DNA from 3 places in the Bacillus sp. JZ39 genome. Region 2 is predicted to be linked to each of the others. Evidence: riboswitches for the same ligand, from Rfam matches in the RefSeq annotation. Region 2 holds a riboswitch; each other region holds the start of a gene.
The links. A riboswitch is a leader RNA that binds a small molecule or an ion and turns the genes downstream of it on or off. The one in region 2 is predicted to bind S-adenosylmethionine.
Positions count from the first base shown of each region.

Region 1: it holds a riboswitch for S-adenosylmethionine, as region 2 does, so the genes downstream of both, M1D65_RS09930 (2-hydroxyacid dehydrogenase) here and M1D65_RS08360 (phosphoadenylyl-sulfate reductase) in region 2, are expected to answer to the same signal.
Region 3: it holds a riboswitch for S-adenosylmethionine, as region 2 does, so the genes downstream of both, mtnW (2,3-diketo-5-methylthiopentyl-1-phosphate enolase) here and M1D65_RS08360 (phosphoadenylyl-sulfate reductase) in region 2, are expected to answer to the same signal.

Region 1 is NZ_CP096389.1:1,991,229-1,998,611, forward strand. Features, by position in the region: gene M1D65_RS09920 (MFS transporter) at 1-601, opposite strand, end outside; gene M1D65_RS09925 (FGGY-family carbohydrate kinase) at 695-2,158, opposite strand; gene M1D65_RS09930 (2-hydroxyacid dehydrogenase) at 2,176-3,198, opposite strand; SAM riboswitch class I at 3,295-3,386, opposite strand; gene M1D65_RS09935 (molybdopterin oxidoreductase family protein) at 3,534-5,576, shown strand; gene M1D65_RS09940 (hypothetical protein) at 5,644-5,937, shown strand; gene M1D65_RS09945 (UPF0715 family protein) at 6,309-6,713, opposite strand; partial or broken gene M1D65_RS09950 (hypothetical protein) at 6,803-6,920, opposite strand; gene M1D65_RS09955 (hypothetical protein) at 6,989-7,111, shown strand; gene M1D65_RS09960 (YozQ family protein) at 7,155-7,383, shown strand, end outside.
Region 2 is NZ_CP096389.1:1,592,859-1,600,241, forward strand. Features, by position in the region: gene carB (carbamoyl-phosphate synthase (glutamine-hydrolyzing) large subunit) at 1-2,439, shown strand, start outside; gene pyrK (dihydroorotate oxidase B electron transfer subunit) at 2,436-3,206, shown strand; gene M1D65_RS08345 (dihydroorotate dehydrogenase) at 3,206-4,141, shown strand; gene pyrF (orotidine-5'-phosphate decarboxylase) at 4,110-4,829, shown strand; gene pyrE (orotate phosphoribosyltransferase) at 4,826-5,458, shown strand; SAM riboswitch class I at 5,603-5,708, shown strand; gene M1D65_RS08360 (phosphoadenylyl-sulfate reductase) at 5,873-6,574, shown strand; gene cysP (sulfate permease) at 6,586-7,383, shown strand, end outside.
Region 3 is NZ_CP096389.1:1,395,201-1,402,583, reverse strand. Features, by position in the region: gene kinD (sporulation kinase KinD) at 1-983, shown strand, start outside; gene M1D65_RS07370 (hypothetical protein) at 1,011-1,442, opposite strand; gene spo0E (aspartyl-phosphate phosphatase Spo0E) at 1,528-1,785, opposite strand; gene M1D65_RS07360 (YkvA family protein) at 1,988-2,308, shown strand; gene mtnD (acireductone dioxygenase) at 2,349-2,885, opposite strand; gene M1D65_RS07350 (methylthioribulose 1-phosphate dehydratase) at 2,900-3,529, opposite strand; gene mtnX (2-hydroxy-3-keto-5-methylthiopentenyl-1-phosphate phosphatase) at 3,487-4,194, opposite strand; gene mtnW (2,3-diketo-5-methylthiopentyl-1-phosphate enolase) at 4,191-5,408, opposite strand; SAM riboswitch class I at 5,493-5,593, opposite strand; gene mtnE (methionine-glutamine aminotransferase) at 5,632-6,828, opposite strand; gene M1D65_RS07330 (carbon-nitrogen family hydrolase) at 6,923-7,383, shown strand, end outside.

The DNA of each region.
Region 1 (7,383 bases), 400 kb from region 2:
ATCTTTTTCTTTTCTTCTTTTCAAAACGGTCTTTATTGATAAACAATGCAAAAAATGCACCGAGACATACCCAGAAAATAGAGCTCCAAAGCGTATTCAAATAACCGAACGCTTTGATCGCGTAGCTTGAGTACCAAGCGCCGAACACAAACATGCCGAGGCAATATGCAATCCAAAACCAGCCGACAGCAGTGCTCAGTTTGCTTTGCGGTGTTCTGTAAATGACCCATGTCAAGAAAGAGTAAGCAAAAAGCGGGTAACCTAACCCTTTTACGAAGTAAGTCACATACATCACTGGCAGGTTCAGCTGTTCAAATCCAAATACGATAAAAGCAGCTGTACCGATCACATAAAACAACAGCCCCATAAACATCGTTCGTTTTGCGCCAAATGCTTCGAGACATACACCCGAAAACCAGGAAGCTATGGCAAGCGCAATTCCGTATATACTAAAAATGGAAGCGGACTGCTGAACGGTGAGCCCGTTTTCGATCAAAAAAGGACTGAGCCAGCCTTGTTCAAGGCCATCTCCCATCATAAACAAAACAACCCCTAAAAATCCCCAGGCAAGCCGCTTCGGTATTCCTATTTTATCCAACATATCTGTCTCCTCCTTAGATGCTTATATTCATTACCGTATTACCTTATTAAAGTTGAAAATTAAATGATTCCTCAAAACAGCAAAAATGCCGCCTTAAATCAATACTTTGCTTTCTGAACCTGAAAAAAAGCGCTGTGTTTGCTTCCATTTCTCATATAAAGCCAATTCTGTCTGACAGTCCTTCGGTTCGATCACCCGGACATTTGCTGACATCTCCTCCGTTAATTGAAAGGTTTCATTGCAAATGACTGCAGCTCCAACAACAGATGCCTGATGATATCCCTCTTGGACATAGACCTTTTTTTGAAGAAGATCCGCGATATATTGAGTGAGCGCTTTGCTTTGGAATCCCCCTCCGCACACCCAAACATAGTCACGTTCAAACGGAGTAACCTCTGTTAAAATGTCAAAGTTCCATTTAATTGAAAATGCGATCTCTTCTAGCGCTGCACGTACAAAATGTGCCCTCTTTAAATGTGCTGACAGCGGGGCATCAAAAAGAAAACCGCCTCTCGTTAACGCATTCTTTTCAGCCGATAAATAAGAGCCGAGAGCCGCTACACATGCATGGTCTTCTTTTGCAAGTGCAGAAATCTCCTCCTCCATTACTTCGTACGTTTCATTCGGATAAAAAATCTGTTTTAATTTTTGATAATTCAAGCCGGTAATTCCCGGATTCGTTTCCACAAGCCAATGCCCTTGATCCGTATGACAGTTCAGCCAGGCTTTATGTTTTGTGTCGCCATGATCCGCAGTAATTTTGGTTATTGGCGTTGTTGTCCCTGATACAATGACAATGTCCTCAAGTCCAGCTCCGGTGCTTTTGACAGCTAGCTGTGTATCCCCGCCCCCTGCTATAACCTTAGCATTTATTGAAAGGCCTAATTCGGATGCATATTCATTTGCTATCGTTCCAATTGCTGTTCCCGCTCTTACAAGAGGCGGAAGGATAGATGGAGAAAAGCCGAATATGTCGCACATCTCTTCTGACCAAGTGTTTTGCTTCACATCAAACAGCAGGGTTTCTGTTGCCTGTGATGGTTCATATGTTAATATTCCGCTCAGTTGGTACGTCACCCAATCACTGATGCTAGTAAAGCTTGCAGTCTTTTCCCATAAAGAGGGCTGGCGCTGTTTTAATCCATAAAGCTTGAGCGCGGAAAAAAGTGCGGTTGGCAGGCGGCCTGTGCGGCTGTATATCTCTTCCCGATCGGGAATGCTCGCCTCCCACTCTCGACCGCGGTTATCGATGTTCGGCAGCCCAAGAAAAGAATCGCCGTTTTGATCGATCAGAACAATCCCCTGTCTTTGACTCGTCGATGTCAAACCAATGATGTCAATATCACACGAACGGGATAGCACACGTTTTGCCAAATTCATCACCTGCTTCCACAGCACCTGAGGAGAAAAATAACGGCTGTCCGGGTAAAGCGTCTCTGTGGAATACACGATGTCCTCCCGTTCAACTGTTAGAACACTGCCAGTTACACTCACGACCGCTACCCTCGCATTGCCTGTGCCAATATCAAAAACGAGATAGCCTTTTTGTTTTTTCATTCTGTTAGCCTCCTTTCTTATACCCCTGTTTTCAGTTCGTCCTTGTTATACATTGTCGGAATATTAAGAGTTTTTTCACCCTTCCACTTTTTGAGGGCTTTATTCAGTATCGTCACGTGATGATCCTCCACTTCAAATGTTGCTCCAGCGAGATGCGGTGTTGCCAGAACATTAGGCAATGAAATCAATTCATAATCTGATTCCTCTGGAGGTTCATGATAAAAAACGTCTAATATCGCACCTCTGATTTTGTGTTCTTTTAATACAGATAAAAGATCTTCACGGTTTACAACAACTGCTCTTGAAGTATTGACGAAAATCGCACTCTGTTTCATCAGATCAAAATACTTCCGATCAATAAATCCAAGTGTTTCCTCAGTACGAGGCAGATGGACAGAAACGATATCACTGTCTGAAAACACCGTTTTAAGAGATACTTTTTCATACAGCGGATGATCGTCTTGAATGAATGGATCGTAATAATTTATTTTACAGTCAAACGCAGTCAGCAGTTTTGCAATCCTTTGGCCAACCGCCCCGAACCCAATCATGCCAACCGTTTTTCCTGTTAATTCATTTCCTTTAAATTTGACATAAGCCTGCAGGTAATCACTGTTCCACTTTCCATCCTTCAGCCATTGATTCGAGGCGCTGGTATGGCGCAGAAAGGAAATCACATTTCCAATAAACATTTCAGCAACGGCTTGTGCATTCCGCCCTGGTGTATAAAAAACAGGTATGCCTCTTTTTGAGGCAGCTGCCACATCCACATTGGAGGGCATTCCCCTGCAAACACCGACAAATGAAAGTTCGGGAACAGAAGCAAATACGCTGTCTGTTACCTGATCAAGTTCAGTAATCAAGCCTGTCGCATTTGTTGCTTTTAGCAGCTGAATGAGTTCATCCTCCCGATATGCCCGGCCTTGTTCCTTCCAAGATTGATAAGCAACTGAGTCAAACAAGTTTTCTAGCTCTTTTCGTCCTTCTTCGTTGTACGGTGCTGTAACCAAAACCGTCATGGTGCAAAACATCCTTTTCATCGTATTTTTTCATAAAAAAAATCTCTTTCCGCAGATGGAAAGAGATTCATATATAGGCGCGCTCTGTTACAGGCAGACGCCGGTATAAACCTTGCTTTCCTATCTTTCAAGCTGACGCTTGCTGGAATTGGCACAATAATGTTGCCGAGGTTTCATAGGGCCAGTCCCTCCACCTCTCTGGATAGAAAATGTTGAGTATGTAATTTTCAGAATGAAGAATACGTTTATCATAAAGAAGTCTCAGATTGATGTCAATCTCTTTTTTCAGAATTGACGTTATCATCCGAAATGTTATAATTCTTACAAAATATCTAACTAGAGAGAGGAACTGGGCCATGAAATCTTTTGCCACACAACAAAACGGCATTTTCAAATCCGTTTGCTCGCTGGACTGCCCGGATCAGTGCGGATTGTTAATACATAAAAAAGACGGGAAAATCGTAAAAATGCAAGGAGACCCTGATCATCCTGTCACAGCCGGAAACATATGCAACAAAGTCCGGAATATGACGGAGCGCATCTATGATGAAAAGCGGCTGACTACACCGCTCAAACGAACAGGTGCGAAAGGCCAAGCGATATTTGAACCGATTTCTTGGGAAGAGGCAATCGATACGATCACCTCCCGCTGGAAACAGCTGATTGATGCAGAGGGAGCTGAAAGCATACTTCCTTACAGCTTTTACGGAAATATGGGGAAATTGACAGCTGAAGGAATGGACCGCCGCTTTTTTTACCGCATGGGGTCAAGCCAGCTTGAACGGACGATTTGCAGCAAAGCGGGATCTGAAGGCTATAAATATACAATGGGCATAAGCGCGGGAATCGACCCTGAGGAAACCATTCATACAAAACTATTTATTTTTTGGGGAATAAATGCGGTCAGCACAAACATGCACCAAATTACGATCGCCCAAAAAGCGCGAAAACAAGGTGCCAAAATTGTCGTGATCGATGTGCATAAAAATCAAACAGGACGTCTTGCAGATTGGTTTATCCCAATAAAACCGGGAACCGACAGTGCACTTGCTCTTGGCATCATGCACATTTTATTTAAAGAAAACCTTCATGATGAAGCATTTCTGTCCGAGTACACGGTTGGCTATGAAGAGCTCTGTGAACACGTGAAACAATATGATCCTGAAAAGGTATCGACGATCACCGGTGTCAGTACCGAAGATATTTACCGACTGGCAAAAATGTACGGGGAAACCTCCCCTTCTTTTATCAGAATCGGAAACGGACCCCAGCATCACGATAACGGCGGGATGATTGTAAGGACGATTGCCTGTCTTCCGGCGATCACCGGCCAATGGCTGCACACAGGGGGCGGCGCAATTAAGCATAACAGCGGAATTTTAGAATATAACACAAATGCCTTGCAGCGGCCCGACTTATTGAAAGGGCGCACCCCGAGGTCGTTTAATATGAATCAGCTTGGCAGGGTGCTTTTGGAAACAGACCCGCCGATTCGCTCTCTATTTATTTACGGAACGAACCCTGCCGTCGTCGCGCCCGAAGCAAACAAAGTCAGACAGGGCTTGCTGCGGGAAGACTTGTTTACTGTGGTTCATGATTTGTTTTTAACGGAAACGGCTGCATATGCGGACATTGTACTGCCTGCAACATCCGCTTTTGAAAATACTGATTTTTACACCTCCTACTGGCACCATTACATTCAGCTTCAGCAGCCGGTGATTGAGAGATATGGGGAAAGCAAGTCTAACACTGAGGTTTTCCGATTACTGGCTGAAGCCATGGGATTCACAGACCAGGAGCTTAAAGATTCAGATGAAGAATTAATCCGCCAGGCGCTTGACCATCCAGATAATCCACATTTGGCAGAGATTGATTACGATGCACTTGCTAAGCATTCATTTATGAAAGCGAAACGCGAAAAGCGACTGTTTCCGGGCGAACTTCCAACGCCAAGCGGAAAAATAGAATTATATTCAGAACAAATGAAACAAGACGGCTTCCCTGCTTTACCGACATATACACCTCTTGTAACCGATAATGAACATCCGTTTATGTATGTTCCGGGGCCAAACCATAATTTCTTAAACTCAACATTTTCCAATAATGAAAAACACATCAAGCTTGAAAAGACGCCAAAGCTCTTTATCAACACAAAAGATGCTGAAGAACACGGAATCGTTGATGGGGCACCTGTACGAATTTGGAACAGCCGGGGAGAATGCCAGCTGACCGCTGCAGTTGGAGAACAAGTGCTGCCAGGTGTCGTTGTCAGCCAAGGATTATGGGCGGATGAACAAGGAAAAAAACAGCTTGTAAACGCGCTAACCCCAGACCGATTGTCCGATATGGGCGGCGGCGCCACCTTTTTTTCAGGACGCGTGCAGATTGAAAAGGTTTGAAAAAATAATGAAACCCCTAGTATGCCAAGCCCGTATAACATAACATCGACATAATGGAGGCATACACATGGACGTTTTTTTAGGAATTGGTATTGCTTTGGCTGGATATTTTATCGGTGAAGGCTTAAAGCAGAGGAACCAAACCAAAGGTAATGAACAAAATGATATCTTGCTAATAAAAGAACGGGATATTTACTTTTACATCGGACTTTTTTTAGGAATAACAACGACTGAAGCAAAACAGTTAGCTGGAGACATGGCAGACCTGCCCTACATCGAAATAAACGGAAAAAAATATGTCCAGAAACATATGTTAAAAGATTGGACATTCACATTAGTTGAAAAACATCAGGGTGAATAAAACAAATCTGAGGAGAGCGAGATTCATTGTCACGCTCTCCTCTGTTTAGCTGTATGGATTGACCGCCACCAAAACTTTGTTCCATAAGCGCTGATAAAACGATAAACCACCATCTATGTTCTTTCCTCAAACAACTCAAGATGCCCGTTCCACAACAATAGTTTTTATATTCCGATGACGTGATGATCTTGATGAACGTATGTATCGTAAAACACTTAGAAAACCTATTCGGTTCGAATGTGTGCTCTCATTATGCCCCCATACTGCGCCTTTATCCGCGGAGGATTTTTTTAAAAAAATATGAAACCTAAAGCTTTTAGATCCTGAATTTTTATTGAACCTCCATATTTCTCCGATTGGTAAAAATCAGCCTATACACCGGAAGCTGTACGTTTATAAAGGATCAGAGAATCCCATAACCAGTAAATTACTGCAGCCGCAATACTTAACATATAATAAAAGTACGATTGCAATGTCCATGCTATTGACGCAGGTTCATTGATAACAAAAAACAGGAAAGCTGCGATAAAAGCAACCACACTGTAAATCAAGAGGTACATGACATTGAATGTTCTCGCTTTTTTCTGCAACTTCATTTGGAGCGGAACAGCAAAAAGGCCATACACCACAAAACCGTATAATAAAGCAATTGCTGCCGTAAACAATGCAATTATCATATCGCCATACATAACGAAAGAATAAAACCCTAAAAACAAACCAAATGTAAGGCTGGATAGCCCTAATGTCATTAAATAATATGATGCGATTTTTTTCATTTTTTCACCCCCCCTTGTTTGATTTATTCACAGTGCTGTTAGTATAAATTCACAACCTTTGTATTTCTTTTATCGAGATGTCTTCCCCAACGTGCTATACGCAATGCGCTAATAAAAGGTTTCAAAAATGACGTTCTTTTATTAGATAATACGCTGGCATGAAAACGCATCTCCTGATTGGCGAAAGCGCGAATGAAAAAAGTGAATGAATACCTGATCAACAGACAAAATAAGAAGAGTTGATATTCAACACTTTTCGTAAAGGAGTGAAACCAATGAGTAAAAAGGGAATTCAAAATTCAAGTATTGAACAAATGAGAAATGACCATGAGACTGAAACAGCTTTTAAAGCAGATGATCCTAAAAAACATGGTTCTGATCCTAAAAGAACGAAATAAGTTCTTACCCCCACTAAAATATCAATAATCTGGAGGAAGTAAAGTGACTCAAAAAAACGGTGCAGACAGACCTGATGATTATAAAAGATTTTCTTCATTAGACAAGGAATATGATTTTCAGCAATCTATAAGCAGCAATACTGAGACAGAAAGTGTAAACACTGAAACACAAACTCATAACAAAGAAAACAAAAATGACACAACAGATGTAGCCGGGAAATACTTTGAGCCCTCAGATTATAAAGGAAGCACGCAATTGGAAAAAGGATTGG
Region 2 (7,383 bases):
GAGTATCAGCTCTTGCGGAATGTATCGTTAAAACTGATTCGCGCGCTTGGGATCGAAGGCGGATGTAACGTCCAGCTCGCCTTAGATCCAGACAGCTTCCAATATTACATTATTGAAGTAAATCCGCGTGTCAGCCGTTCATCTGCTCTTGCATCAAAAGCAACGGGATACCCGATAGCAAAGCTCGCTGCTAAAATTGCAGTCGGACTTTCATTAGATGAAATGATGAACCCGGTGACAGGAAAAACATATGCAGCATTTGAACCTGCTCTTGACTATGTCGTATCCAAAATTCCGCGCTGGCCGTTTGATAAATTTGAATCAGCAAACAGAAAGCTTGGCACGCAAATGAAAGCGACAGGTGAGGTCATGGCAATCGGCCGCACGCTTGAAGAGTCATTGCTGAAGGCAGTGCGTTCGCTGGAAGCGGATGTGTATCATCTTGAATTGAAGGACGCCGCTGACATTTCAGATGAGCTTCTTGAAAAGCGAATTAAAAAGGCCGGTGATGAACGCTTATTCTACTTAGCTGAAGCGTACAGAAGAGGCTACACGGTAGAAGACCTCCATGAATTTTCCGCTATCGATGTCTTCTTCTTGCATAAGCTGTTCGGAATCGTACAGTTTGAAAAAGAATTGAAGGCCAATGCGGGCAATACGGATGTGCTGAGACGGGCAAAAGAACTCGGCTTCTCTGATCAGTACATTAGCCGCGAGTGGAAAATGAAAGAATCTGAGCTTTACAGCTTGAGAAAACAAGCGGGGATTGCGCCGGTATTCAAAATGGTAGATACGTGCGCGGCGGAATTCGAGTCAGAAACGCCATACTTCTATAGCACATACGAAGAAGAAAATGAATCTGTCGTTACAGATAAGAAAAGTGTGATGGTGCTTGGTTCGGGTCCGATTCGAATCGGTCAGGGTGTCGAGTTCGACTATGCGACGGTTCACTCTGTATGGGCAATTAAACAAGCAGGCTATGAAGCCATTATTGTCAACAACAACCCGGAAACCGTTTCAACAGACTTCAGCATCTCAGACAAGCTGTATTTTGAACCGCTTACGATTGAAGATGTTATGCACATCATTGACCTCGAACAGCCAATGGGCGTTGTCGTACAGTTCGGCGGACAAACTGCGATTAACCTTGCTGACGAGCTTTCTGCGCGCGGAGTGAAAATCCTTGGAACTTCATTAGAAGATTTAGACCGTGCAGAAGACCGGGATAAATTTGAACAAGCGCTTGGAGAACTTGGTGTTCCGCAGCCGCTTGGCAAAACAGCCACATCAGTTGATCAGGCGGTAAGCATCGCGAGCGATATCGGTTACCCGGTACTGGTACGCCCTTCCTATGTACTTGGCGGCCGGGCAATGGAGATTGTGTATCATGAAGAAGAGCTGCTTCATTACATGAAAAACGCAGTTAAAATCAATCCGCAGCACCCTGTATTAATTGACAGATACTTGACAGGAAAAGAAATTGAAGTCGATGCAGTATCCGACGGTGAAACAGTCGTCATTCCGGGAATTATGGAGCACATTGAACGTGCGGGCGTTCACTCCGGAGACTCAATCGCTGTTTATCCGCCTCAGTCTCTCACAGAGGACATCAAGAAAAAAATTGAACAATACACGATCGCATTGGCTAAAGGGCTGAATATTGTCGGTTTGCTCAATATTCAATTCGTCTTGTCGCAAGGCGAGGTGTACGTGCTAGAAGTGAATCCGAGATCAAGCAGAACCGTACCGTTTTTAAGCAAAATTACGGGTATCCCAATGGCGAATCTCGCAACAAAAATCATTCTTGGTCAAAAGCTGGCTGCGTTTGGCTATACAGAGGGCCTTCAGCCTGAACAGCAAGGTGTATTTGTAAAAGCGCCGGTCTTCTCCTTTGCCAAGCTGAGAAGAGTGGACATTACGTTAGGGCCTGAAATGAAATCAACAGGTGAAGTCATGGGGAAAGATTCGACACTTGAAAAGGCGCTCTACAAAGCCTTGATTGCTTCAGGTATTCAAATCCCGAACTACGGTTCCGTGCTTTTAACAGTAGCTGATAAGGACAAAGAAGAAGGGCTTGCCATTGCTAAGCGGTTCCACGCGATCGGCTACAACATTTTAGCGACGGAAGGAACGGCAGGCTACTTGAAAGAAGCTTCCATTCCAGCGAAGGTCGTCGGAAAAATCGGTCAGGATGGCCCGAACCTGCTTGACGTCATCAGAAACGGAGAAGCGCAGTTTGTCATCAATACGCTGACAAAAGGAAAGCAGCCCGCAAGAGACGGTTTTAGAATCAGACGTGAATCAGTAGAAAATGGTGTTGCCTGCCTAACATCTTTAGATACGGCAGAGGCGATATTGCGAGTGCTGGAAAGCATGACATTCCGTGCTGATCAAATGCCGGCACTCAACACAAATCAGGAGGCGGCAGTCACTATATGAAAAAAGCGTATTTGACAGTATGTTCTAACCAGCAAATTGCAGACCGGGTGTATCAAATGGTTCTGAAAGGGGAGCTTGTCCAAGGGTTTACAACCCCTGGACAGTTCCTTCATCTTAAAGTGAGCGAAGCGGTTACGCCTCTTTTGAGAAGACCAATCAGCATCGCAGACGTCAACTTTGAAAAAAATGAAGTCACCATCATTTATCGGATAGATGGGGAAGGGACAAGACTCTTGTCACTGAAGCAGCAGGGAGAATTTGTGGATGTCCTCGGGCCTTTGGGAAATGGCTTTCCTGTTAATGAAGTTCAACCCGGAAAGACGGCTTTGCTGGTAGGAGGCGGAGTAGGTGTGCCGCCTCTCCAAGAGCTGTCGAAACGCTTGAATGAAAAAGGGGTAAATGTCATCCACGTTTTAGGATTCCAATCGGCAAAGGATGTTTTTTACGAGGAAGAATGCCGGCAGTACGGAGACACGTATGTGGCAACAGCTGACGGAAGCTACGGGGAAACCGGATTTGTCACAGATGTGATTAAACGGAAAAATCTAGAGTTTGATATCCTCCTCAGCTGCGGGCCGACACCGATGCTTAAGGCGTTAAAACAGGAATATGCCCATAAAGAAGTATATCTGTCCATGGAGGAACGAATGGGCTGCGGAATCGGCGCATGCTTCGCGTGTGTGTGCCATACAAATGAAAGTGAGACATCCTATGTAAAAGTATGTCTCGACGGGCCTGTATTTAAAGCTCAGGAGGTGGCGCTGTAATGCTAGAGGTGAAATTGCCGGGACTTGATTTGAAAAACCCAATCATTCCTGCATCAGGCTGCTTCGGTTTTGGAAAAGAATTTTCACGTTTTTATGATTTGTCTTGTCTTGGAGCCATCATGATTAAGGCTACGACAAAGGAGCCGCGCTTTGGGAATCCGACGCCGCGGGTAGCTGAGACTGGTGCAGGAATGCTCAATGCGATCGGTCTCCAAAATCCGGGGCTGGATAGTGTGTTGCATAATGAGCTGCCGTGGCTTGAGCAGTTTGATACGCCGATCATTGCCAATGTCGCAGGTTCTCAAGTCGAGGATTATGTTGAAGTTGCAGAGCATATTAGCAAAGCGCCTAATGTTCATGCTCTTGAATTGAATATTTCCTGCCCGAATGTGAAAACAGGCGGAATCGCTTTTGGCACGAATCCTCAAATGGCTGCCGATTTGACAAAAGCGGTGAAAGAGGTTTCGGATGTACCCGTTTATGTGAAGCTTTCCCCGAACGTGGCCAATATCACAGAAATTGCATTAGCGATCGAGGAAGCGGGAGCGGACGGTCTTACGATGATCAACACACTAATCGGCATGAGACTCGATTTAAAAACCGGCAAACCGATATTAGCGAATAAAACAGGGGGACTTTCGGGTCCTGCTGTGAAGCCGGTTGCCATTCGCATGGTGTATGAAGTCAGCCAGATGGTCAATATCCCGATTATCGGAATGGGAGGCGTGCAAACGGCTGAAGATGCCCTGGAATTTCTTCTCGCGGGAGCAAGCGCAGTCGCTGTCGGAACAGCAAACTTTGTGAATCCTTTTGCATGTCCAGAGATTATTGAACAGCTCCCATCTGTTTTGCGCCAATACGGCTATCAATCAATTGAAGAATGCATCGGAAGGAGCTGGAATCATGAAAAACAACCTGCCCATCATCGCGCTTGATTTTGCATCAGCTGAAGAAACACTCGCGTTCTTAGCTCCTTTTCAGCAAGAACCGTTATTTGTAAAGGTTGGAATGGAGCTTTTTTATCAAGAAGGGCCATCGATCGTGAAACAATTAAAAGAAAGAAACTGCGAGCTGTTTTTAGATCTAAAGCTTCATGACATCCCGACTACTGTAAACAAAGCGATGAAGCGCCTTGCCAGTCTCGGAGTAGATCTCGTCAATGTTCATGCTGCCGGGGGCAAAAAAATGATGCAGGCAGCTCTCGAAGGCTTAGAAGAAGGTACGCCGGCTGGAAAAAAACGTCCGTCACTGATCGCGGTAACCCAGCTGACAAGCACATCTGAACAAATCATGAAAGATGAACTGCTGATCGAAAAATCTCTGATTGATACGGTTGTGCACTACAGCAAACAGGCGGAAGAGAGCGGACTGGATGGAGTGGTCTGCTCTGTTCATGAAGCAAAAGCCATTTATCAAGCGGTGTCGCCTTCATTTCTGACTGTCACTCCGGGGATCAGAATGTCTGAGGACGCTGCGAATGACCAAGTCCGCGTAGCGACGCCTGCTATTGCAAGAGAGAAAGGTTCATCAGCGATTGTAGTAGGACGCTCGATTACAAAAGCGGAAGACCCGGTAAAAGCCTATAAGGCTGTCAGACTTGAATGGGAGGGAATTAAATCTTGAAACAAATCATCGCAAAACATCTATTAGACATCCAAGCTGTATTTTTACGCCCGAACGAGCCGTTCACATGGGCAAGCGGCATTTTATCTCCAATCTACTGTGACAACCGCCTTACGCTATCTTTCCCAGAGGTCAGAAATGATGTCGCCTCAGGCATCAGCAAGCTTGTCAAAGAGCATTTTCCTGAAGCTGAAATGATTGCGGGAACAGCAACCGCGGGTATTCCTCATGCTGCTCTTGCGGCTGACCGTTTGAATCTTCCGATGTGTTATGTGAGGAGCAAGCCGAAGGCGCACGGTAAAGGCAATCAGATTGAGGGAGCTGTGCAAGAAGGGCAAAAAACAGTCGTCATTGAAGACTTAATCTCCACAGGAGGCAGCGTGCTTGAAGCTTGTGCAGCTTTACAAGCGGCCGGCTGTGAAGTGCTTGGTGTCGTCTCAATCTTTACGTACGGACTTCCTAAAGCGGAGGAAGCCTTCGCAAAGGCAGAACTGCCATACTACTCATTAACTGATTATGATACGCTCACAGAGGTCGCGCTTGAAAACGGAAATATTCATTCAGATGATCTAAAAAAGCTGCAAACATGGAAACGAAATCCCGAGTCAAAAGATTGGTTTAAAAAATAAAAAATAAATTCAAATGATGTAAAGAGGCTTCAAAGCCTTGCTGTACTTGAAAACAGGCTGTGAGGCCTGTTTTTTTATTAATCCTATAAAAAAAGTCGGGTTGACTTATGTTAGAATTGTGCTAAAATTTACTACAAATCTAAAAACTTATCAAGAGCGGCTGAGGGACTGGACCTATGAAGCCCGGCAACCTGCATAGTTTGTAAGGTGCTACTTCCAGCAAAATGAATTCCATTTTGAAAGATAAGGGCTGCATGCTGTTCCTGTCTTTCTTTCCGCCGGATTGAAAGTTTTTTATTTTAAGAGGAAAAAAGGCTGTCTGTGATATCAGCAGCCGCGAATCACATTACAATTGGGAAAAGACAACCGGCAGAAAGCTACTGTTTGTTTGTCTCCGAAAGGAGGAAAGAAGAAATGTTAACGTACGATAATTGGGAAGAACCAACGATTACATTTCCGGAAGACGATCCTTACAAAGGAGCGCTGTCAGTTTTAAAATGGGCATACGGCCATTACGGCAATCAGCTTGTTTATGCCTGCAGTTTCGGAATTGAGGGAATCGTTCTGATTGACTTAATTTATAAAGTGAAAAAAGACGCAGAGATTGTGTTTCTTGATACAGGACTTCATTTTAAAGAAACCTATGAAACAATTGAACGAGTGAAAGAGCGTTATCCGGGTCTTAATATCATCCTGAAAAAACCAGACCTCACCCTTGAGGAACAAGCCGAAGAACATGGTGACAAACTGTGGGAAAGAGAGCCGAATCAGTGCTGCTATCTTAGAAAGGTCGTTCCTTTAAGAGAGGCGCTTTCAGGACATCCAGCCTGGCTTTCCGGCCTGCGCCGTGATCAAGGGCCAAGCCGTGCCAATACGAATTTCTTAAACAAAGATGAAAAATTCAAGTCAGTAAAAGTTTGCCCGCTTATCCATTGGACTTGGAAAGACATTTGGAGATACACATCCCGGAATGAACTCGACTACAATCCGCTTCATGACCAAGGATATCCAAGTATTGGCTGTGCGCCTTGCACTGCTCCCGCTTTTACAGCAGAGGATTTGCGCTCAGGCAGATGGAATGGTATGGCGAAAACAGAATGCGGACTGCATGAATAAGGAGCTGCAAAATGGAATTAGCCGCTATTTTATTTAGCTTGTTTTTCGCGATGAATATTGGTGCAAGCGGCGCTGCAGCTTCGATGGGGGTTGCTTACGGCTCCGGAGCCATCAAAAAGAAAACCTACGCTTTGATCCTATGCGCAGTCGGTGTCTTTGCCGGGGCGGTCATTGGCGGAGGCGAGGTTGTAAAAACAATCAGCTCCGGCATTATTCCTGAGCAGACGATTACACTGACGATTGTTTGCATCATTATTGGAGCTGCTGCCCTGTCGCTCTTTACTGCTAATCTGCTCGGCATTCCTTTGTCGACAAGTGAAGTAACAGTCGGCGCGGTTGTCGGCGTGGGAGTGGCTTATAAGGTATTGTTTGTGAACAATCTTCTGATCATTGTGTCATTTTGGGTTTTTGTCCCGCTGTTCGCTTTCGGCTTCACCTATTTCGTATCTAAGCTGTTTCGTTATTTTAAGATTGAAGTAAAATCTTCTAAAAAGCAAAAAATCCTCGGCATTGTTTTGTTAGTTGCCGGATTTTTCGAAGCATTCTCTGCCGGCATGAATAACGTGGCGAATGCTGTTGGCCCGTTAGTAGCTGCCGGTGTGCTTGATGTCGGAAAAGGAACCTTGTATGGAGGAGCTTTTGTTGCTCTTGGCGCACTGTTATTAGGCCGGCGTGTGCTAGAAACAAACGGGAAGAAAATTACGAGATTCTCCAAAGGGGAAGGCATTCTCTTATCCAGTACAGGAGCCGGACTGGTGATCATCAGTTCTGTATTTGGGATGCCGGTGCCCTTGGCGCAAGTCACGTCA
Region 3 (7,383 bases), 200 kb from region 2:
TTCAAATTGATTATTTGAAAAATCTCATTAACTTGCTGAGCCCTGATGTTTATATTGAAGTTGTGAACCAAGACGGGAAAATGATTTTTGCGAGCGGACAAGCCTCTCATGCAGAGGATCAGAAACCTGTCAGCGGATATCTGGATGATATCAGCTGGAATATGAAAGTCTATCCGAACCCGGTCACAATAGAAGAACTGTCGAAAAGCCTTGTGCTTCCGCTTTCATGTATTATTGTTCTGCTGAATATCCTTTTTATTCTCGTGCTGTATTATTTGCTGAAGCGGCAGACCCAGCTGGAGCGCTCAGAAAACGAGGCGCAAAAATTAGAGCTGATCGGGACGCTTGCTGCCAGCACAGCCCATGAAATCCGTAACCCCCTCACCGGGATAAGCGGCTTTATTCAGCTGTTGCAAAAGAAATATAAAGGTGAGGAAGATCAGCTTTACTTCTCCATTATCGAACAGGAGATCAAGCGCATCAATCAAATAGTGAGTGAGTTTCTCGTTCTCGGCAAGCCGACAGCTGAAAAATGGGAGCTGAACTCACTTCAGGACATTATCGGAGAAATTATGCCGATCATTTATTCTGAGGGCAATCTATACAATGTTGAAGTCGAATTACAGTATTTAACCGAGCAGCCCTTACTCGTAAAATGTACAAAAGATCATATTAAACAAGTGATTTTAAATGTAGCAAAAAATGGCCTCGAGTCAATGCCTGAAGGAGGCAAACTGACGATCTCCCTAGGAGCTTTAGATAAAAAAGCCATAATCAAAGTTGTGGATAACGGCGAAGGGATTTCTCAGGAAATGCTGGATCACATCTTCCTCCCCTTTGTTACTTCTAAAGAAAAAGGAACCGGTCTCGGCCTTGTTGTTTGTAAACGGATTGTGCTGATGTACGGAGGCTCTATTCATATTGAAAGTGAAGTTCGAAGAGGCACAGAGGTGACGATCACCCTCCCCGTATCCGCATCATAGCCCCCCTGACCATGTCAGGAGGGTTTTTTATCTTCGTGATCGGGCATTGCCATTCGATTTGCTTGCTGGTCTTCCAGAAAAAAGGATTTTGATGAAACGCAACAGCATTTTCAAAAGCAAAAAAAACATAAAAAATACTAAAAAACCCTTTATACCTTCCGTGGCATCTAAAAACTCCATATTCCCTCTACCCGTCACCTTTTGCTGAATCTCAATCGCAAATACGATGACAATGATGACTGTAACAGTATAGATAAAGGACAAGGCTGTCATACTCCATTTAGAAAGCCATGTAAACACAGCGTGAGTGACGCCGAAAAAGAATATGCCAAAAATGCCGATCACCCAAAAATGCATTTCTTTGTCAGTTAAATGAATGCCAAATATTCCGCATAAGGAAATAAAAGCATCATGAAATTGATTGACCATTTCGGTAATGAGAATCGCCAGTTCCTTCATTAGTTCCCTCTTTCATATGAATTTTTTCCAGAAAAAAAGAGCGCTTCCGAAAAGCTCTCTCTTTATATATGCATCTGATAGGCCGCTATTTATTTGCATCATATGCTGGCATAACATCTCTGCGGGGCCACAAGCCTAATTTCTTTACAAGGCCTTGAATCCCTTGGGAATGTTCGTTTTCTTGCATAAGCTGATGATATTCATTTATTAAACAATCCAGCTCCTGACTGTGCCTGATCGTGTCATGCCCTGTAAATCCCTGCTTTCTAGCGGCATCTATCATTAACTTTCTTTTTTCATCAATAGACACCAACAATCTTTCTTGTTCAGAAGAACCGCCCATTCACTTCACCCCTCGCCGCTAAGAAATAGGAAACAAGTTTGATTGGGTTATTGTGCATTATTACAGATTATACTTTATTTGTAAACATATTTTCATTAAATAAGTTAATTTTTCAGGTATAATAGATATATTGATAGGATTAGAAGAACAATACCCAGGTGAAGAATATCTTAAACACGCCGCCAGGCAGGAGGTATGCCCAATGAAGAAAAAGAAAGCAATAATGCTCGGAGCGGCAGGCGGAAAAGCGATTTTAAAGAGGAAAAACCGAAAAAAATGTATCCAGCACATCACTACTTTTTTTCAGATGCTTCGCGATTGGCGAAATGGCGACTACCCTCGTTCACAGGTTAAAACACTTTTGCTGTTAACTGCCGCAATCCTGTATATCGTCATGCCGCTCGATATCATTCCAGACGTAATCCTCGGTCTTGGGTTCATTGACGATGCAGCTGTTTTAGGTTTGATTTGGACACTGATTAAAAAAGAACTGTCACAGTATGAAAAGTGGCGTTTGCAATAAATATATAAAGCCCCGTTCGATGAACGGGGCTTTCTCATGCTTATTGATTCACGCTGTCTTTTTCATAAATCGGAACCCAGCCTTCAGTTGTGACAAAAATTCTCACCGCGACAACTTTGCGGTCCTCCTGAAGCGTGAAGTAATGGCGGATATTCTCAGGCACGGAGATTAAATCTCCAGGGTTTAAACGGACATCAAAAAACGTGCCGTCCTTGCCTTGAATGACAAAAATACCGTGTCCGCTTACAATAAAACGAACCTCATCGTCTGTATGGTGATGCTCTCTTTTAAAGTTTTCAAGCAGTTCATCAAGTTTCGGATTGCTGTCTGACAATGAAATAACATCCTGTGCTTTATAGCCGCGGCGGGTTGAGATATCTTTAATTTCAGTTTCGAAGGTATCAAGAATTTGCTGTTTTTCTTCTTCTGTCAGGTCATATTTCTCTGAGAGATGTTCCGGAAGCTTCGTGATATCCCATTGCTCATAAATAACCTCTTGACTGTCCAGAAAGCTTGCCACTTCCTCTTGATTTTCAATCGTTGTATTTGCCTCATCATGAATTCGAATTGTAGCCATTTCAATTCCTCCTTTTATTTAACCAGCTGATGCTGGAGTGTTTTCAATTTCAAATGGTAGCTGAACAAAAATTCATACGCTTCAAGCACTCTTTTTGCCTCAAATGTTGTTTTCCCCCAAGCCGTAATACCATGATTTCGGATCAGAACAGCTCCTGAATCTTCTGAAATCTCTTCCGCAAACAGTGCCGCAAGCGTCGGGATATGTGCCGGATTTTCTATAATCGGAACGGTCACTTCTGCGTTCTCTTCCCACAAGCCGAGTGCTTTTATAATTTCCTGGCCTTTGAATGTGATTTTCTTTTGGTCTCCGTATAACTCTGAAATCACATTATTGTTTACCGTATGGACATGCAGGCAGCATCCGGCATTGGTTTTATTGTACAAATGTGTATGCAAAAGCGTTTCTGCTGACGGTTTCAGAGAATGCCCGCTTTCAGCAGGCTCTCCGTTTTGATCGACCAGCAGAAAATCTTCAACCGTCTCTTTGCGTTTATCTTTTCCGCTTGCAGTGACGAGAAATGTTAAAGGCTCATCTGTAACCTTAATTGACAGATTACCGCTAGTAGCCGGAAACCAATCTCTCTCTGCCAATTCCCGTTTTACTTCAGCGAGCTCTCGCCAGCGTTCTTGTTTTGCAGCCATTCCTGTACCTCCTTTACATTCTCAATTTCCTTTCTGATCTCATAAAAATCTTGATACGGAAGATGATTGAGGTTTTGCTCCCGACATTCGTTTAATAAATAATCCCTTGCAAAGCATAGGTCAGACAGCTTTGCTGCCTCCACATCTGTAACCGAATCACCGATCATGATGATATATTGGTTCGGTTCAGAAAGTTCATGGATGACCGACGGCTTACAGCACCCGCATTGATTGCTGCATGTGCCCTTGCAGGAATGAGGCCAGTCAATATGGATATAGTCATTGTCAAATGAAGCATGGTTGCAATAAATGCGGTCTTTATCCACAATGCCTTCAAGCAAAGGATATACAAAAAAGTCCATTCCACCGCTTATGACATAAAACGGAATCTCGTGCTCATTGATAAATGCTACAAATTCCCGAAAGCCTTCCCTGATTTTTGCATCTTCCAATACAAAACTTGTAATCTCTTCTTTTAAACGGCTGGGCAGAAGGCCGAACATCCGCCCGACACCTTCCTTGATCGACAGCGTTTTGGAAAGTACGCCGTCTTTTAATGCCACCCACTCTGGGGGAGCAAATGTTTTCATGATATTTATAATGTTGTCGTTCATCGTGATTGTTCCGTCAAAATCACAAATAATAAAAGGTTTTCGAGTCGTCATACGGCTTCAACCTTTCCCCATTTATCTAGCGCAAGCTTAAGATCCTTGCATTGTTCGGCTTTTTCATCAATCGGCTGGGCCTCTAGGACCGCATCAATAATGGCTCTGAACGCTCGCCCCCCGCCTTGGGCACCGTTCGGATGTCCATGTACGCCTCCTCCGGCGTTAATAATGTGGTCTATGCCGAAATCACGCATTAATAGCGGAACCATGCCGGGATGAATGCCTGCTGACGGAACCGCAAATGTTTGGTTAAAAGCATCCTCTCTCACACATTCTTCATGAATCGCCAGTGCATCTGCTCTTGGAAGCGCAACCGAACCATATGGAGATGGAAAGAGGCTGAAGTCAGCACCGCAATATCGGTTTAATTTTCCTAGTAAAAGAGCGTGAGAAAAACCGTAAAACGGAGAAGACGTAAACGCTCCGCTCACTGCTGGATGCGCCATAATCGGAACTGGGATTTCAGGATCTTCCGCAAGGCCTTGCATAACGTCCAAGCCGTAAGCGAAGACATTAAACAAAAGCGCATCCGCTCCCAACTCGGCGGCGCGTCTCGCTTTGTCTTTCAGATCAGCCGTACGTCCGGTCAAATTCACCGCATACAGCGTTTTATGTCCAGTTTGTTCATACGTTTCTTTCAATATTTGCTTTCCTTCTGCAATTCTTGTTTCAAAAGGCGCTAGACCAGTCTCAAAGAAAATTTCATCGTCTTTAATCAAGTCAACTCCGCCAAGCGCCTGCTGCCGGAGCTGTTCTTTAATATCACTCAGGTCCCTTCCGATTACGCCTTTAAATATGCTCATTAACAGCGGTCTCTCAAACTCTCCCAGCAGCTTCCGGATGCCGTATACGCCAAACTTCGGTCCCGGCAGTGCACGCTTAAATGCTTCAGAGAAGTGAAGATCGATTAATTTGATTTTTCCGTCCAGGGACAGCTTGCCAAACACTGTTGTCAGCAAAGCCGGAATATCCTGAGAGAAATTGATTTCAGGATAGGCAATTGTGATGACCGCTTGTTTTTCTGATGCAGCAGTTCCCTCTCTCTCCTCAACTTTTATCACCCGCCCCTTGTGCTTTTGCATTTGCTCCTGTTTTACAAGGGGCAGATCAGTCCAGGAGCCTACTGTCAATCCTGTTGCGATTTGTTCTGCTTTCTTCTCTGTATCGGCTCCCGGTTCGGTCAGGAGATATGTCGCTAATAACTCACTCATGCCAGAGCTCCTTTCATTTTCATCCATATCAAAAAACCTCTTCAAACTGCAATCGCGTCTAAAGAGGTTTCGTTTCTCGTCCGAATCTTATCTCTCAGCCGCTAGCTGCAAGAATTAGCACCGTGCTTTATAAGTCGGTTGCCGGGCTTCATCGGGCTCGTCCCTCTGCCTGCTCTTGATAAGAAAATATAGATTTTATAAATTATTTTGAATTATCCCATCGTTATAAGGTCTTGTCAATGCTTTTTTGGGTAAACAGGTTCAGTTTGCCAATTCGATAAGCGGCTTCCTTAAGTCTTTCTTCACTTGTTAAAAGTCCGACTCTGACGTAGCCCTCGCCATATTCACCGAAGCCGTTTCCAGCCGCAACTGCCACATTCGCTTTTTCCAGCAAAAGATCTGAGAACTGCTCAGAAGTATAGCCTTCAGGCACAGGCAGCCATGCAAAAAAAGAACCTGCGGGAGCTGTTACATCCCAGCCGATTTCCCGGCATGCCGTGATCCAAGCGTTTCTCCTGCTCTCATACCTGGCATTTTGCTCTGCCACACACGTCTGATCGGCTAACAGTGCCTCTGCTGCAGCCTCCTGAGTCGCTCTGAAAAGACTGACAAACATATGGTCTTGATAAAGATTGATCGCTTCAATGACCGAAGCGTTTCCGACGGCAAAGCCAACCCGCCATCCTGCCATATTATACGTTTTTGACAGCGTGTAAATTTCAATTCCGATATCCTTCGCACCTTCAGTCTGCAAAAAGCTTAAAGGCTTGCAGCCGTCAAATCCGACAGCGCCGTAAGCAAAATCGTGAACGACGCAGATTCCGTTTTCAGTCGCAAAACGCACGGTATCTTCAAAGAACTCGGAAGTAGCAACAGCTCCGGTCGGATTATTCGGATAATTTAAATACATCAATTTCGCCTGTTTCCTTACTTCAGCGGTTATGCTGCTGTAATCAGGGAGAAACGCCCTGTCCTTTACGAGCGGCATCATTTCCATTTTTGCTTTTGCAAGTGTGACACCCGACCAGTAATCAGGATAACCCGGATCGGGAACTAAAATCGTATCACCGGGATTCAACAAGCATTGCGGGAGCTCGACTAGACCGGCTTTTCCGCCGAATAATATAGCGACTTCGGTTTCCGGATCCAGATCAATGCCGTATTCTCTTTTGTAAAATGCAGCAGCCGCTGACTTCAGACGGTATGAGCCGCGAAAAGACGAATATTTATGATTCTCAGGATCAGCGACAGCTCGTTTCATCTCCTCAACAATATGTTCAGGAGTCGGCTGATCTGGATTTCCCTGTCCCAGATTGATAACGTCATGTCCTTCTGCGAGCTTTCGGTTCACTTTCTGCACCAAAGAAGCGAAGAATTGTTTAGGCAATTCCTTCAATACATGAGACTGTTCAAATTTCATCTATTCTCTCCTTCTAAAAAAATCTTGAAATGATAGTCCATCATCATATATGGTTAAATGAAAAAAGTAAAGAAAAATTTGGGGTGTTAAAAAGATGAAATGGACGATATCTTGTCTTCAATTTGATATTTCATACGGAAAACCTTCGGAAAATATAAAAAAGGCTGAATTTTTCATCGAAAAAGAAAGCAAACATGCTGATGTTCTTGTTCTGCCTGAATTATGGACGACCGGATATGATCTGGCCAATCTTGATGAACTCGCTGATGAAGACGGCCGCTCCGCTCAGAGCTGGCTGAAGAAAACGGCAAAAAAACATGGTGTTCATATTGTCGCCGGATCGGTCGCTGTCAGGAAGAATTCTGATGTTTATAATACAATGTACATCGCGGATAAGGAAGGGCAAATCATTAAAGAGTACAGAAAAGCCCATCTTTTTCAGCTGATGGATGAGCATCTGTATTTATCAGCCGGTTCCGAAGACGGATACTTTGAGCTTGACGGCGTCAAAAGCTCTGGATTGATCTGTTACGATATCCGTTTTCCGGAATGGAT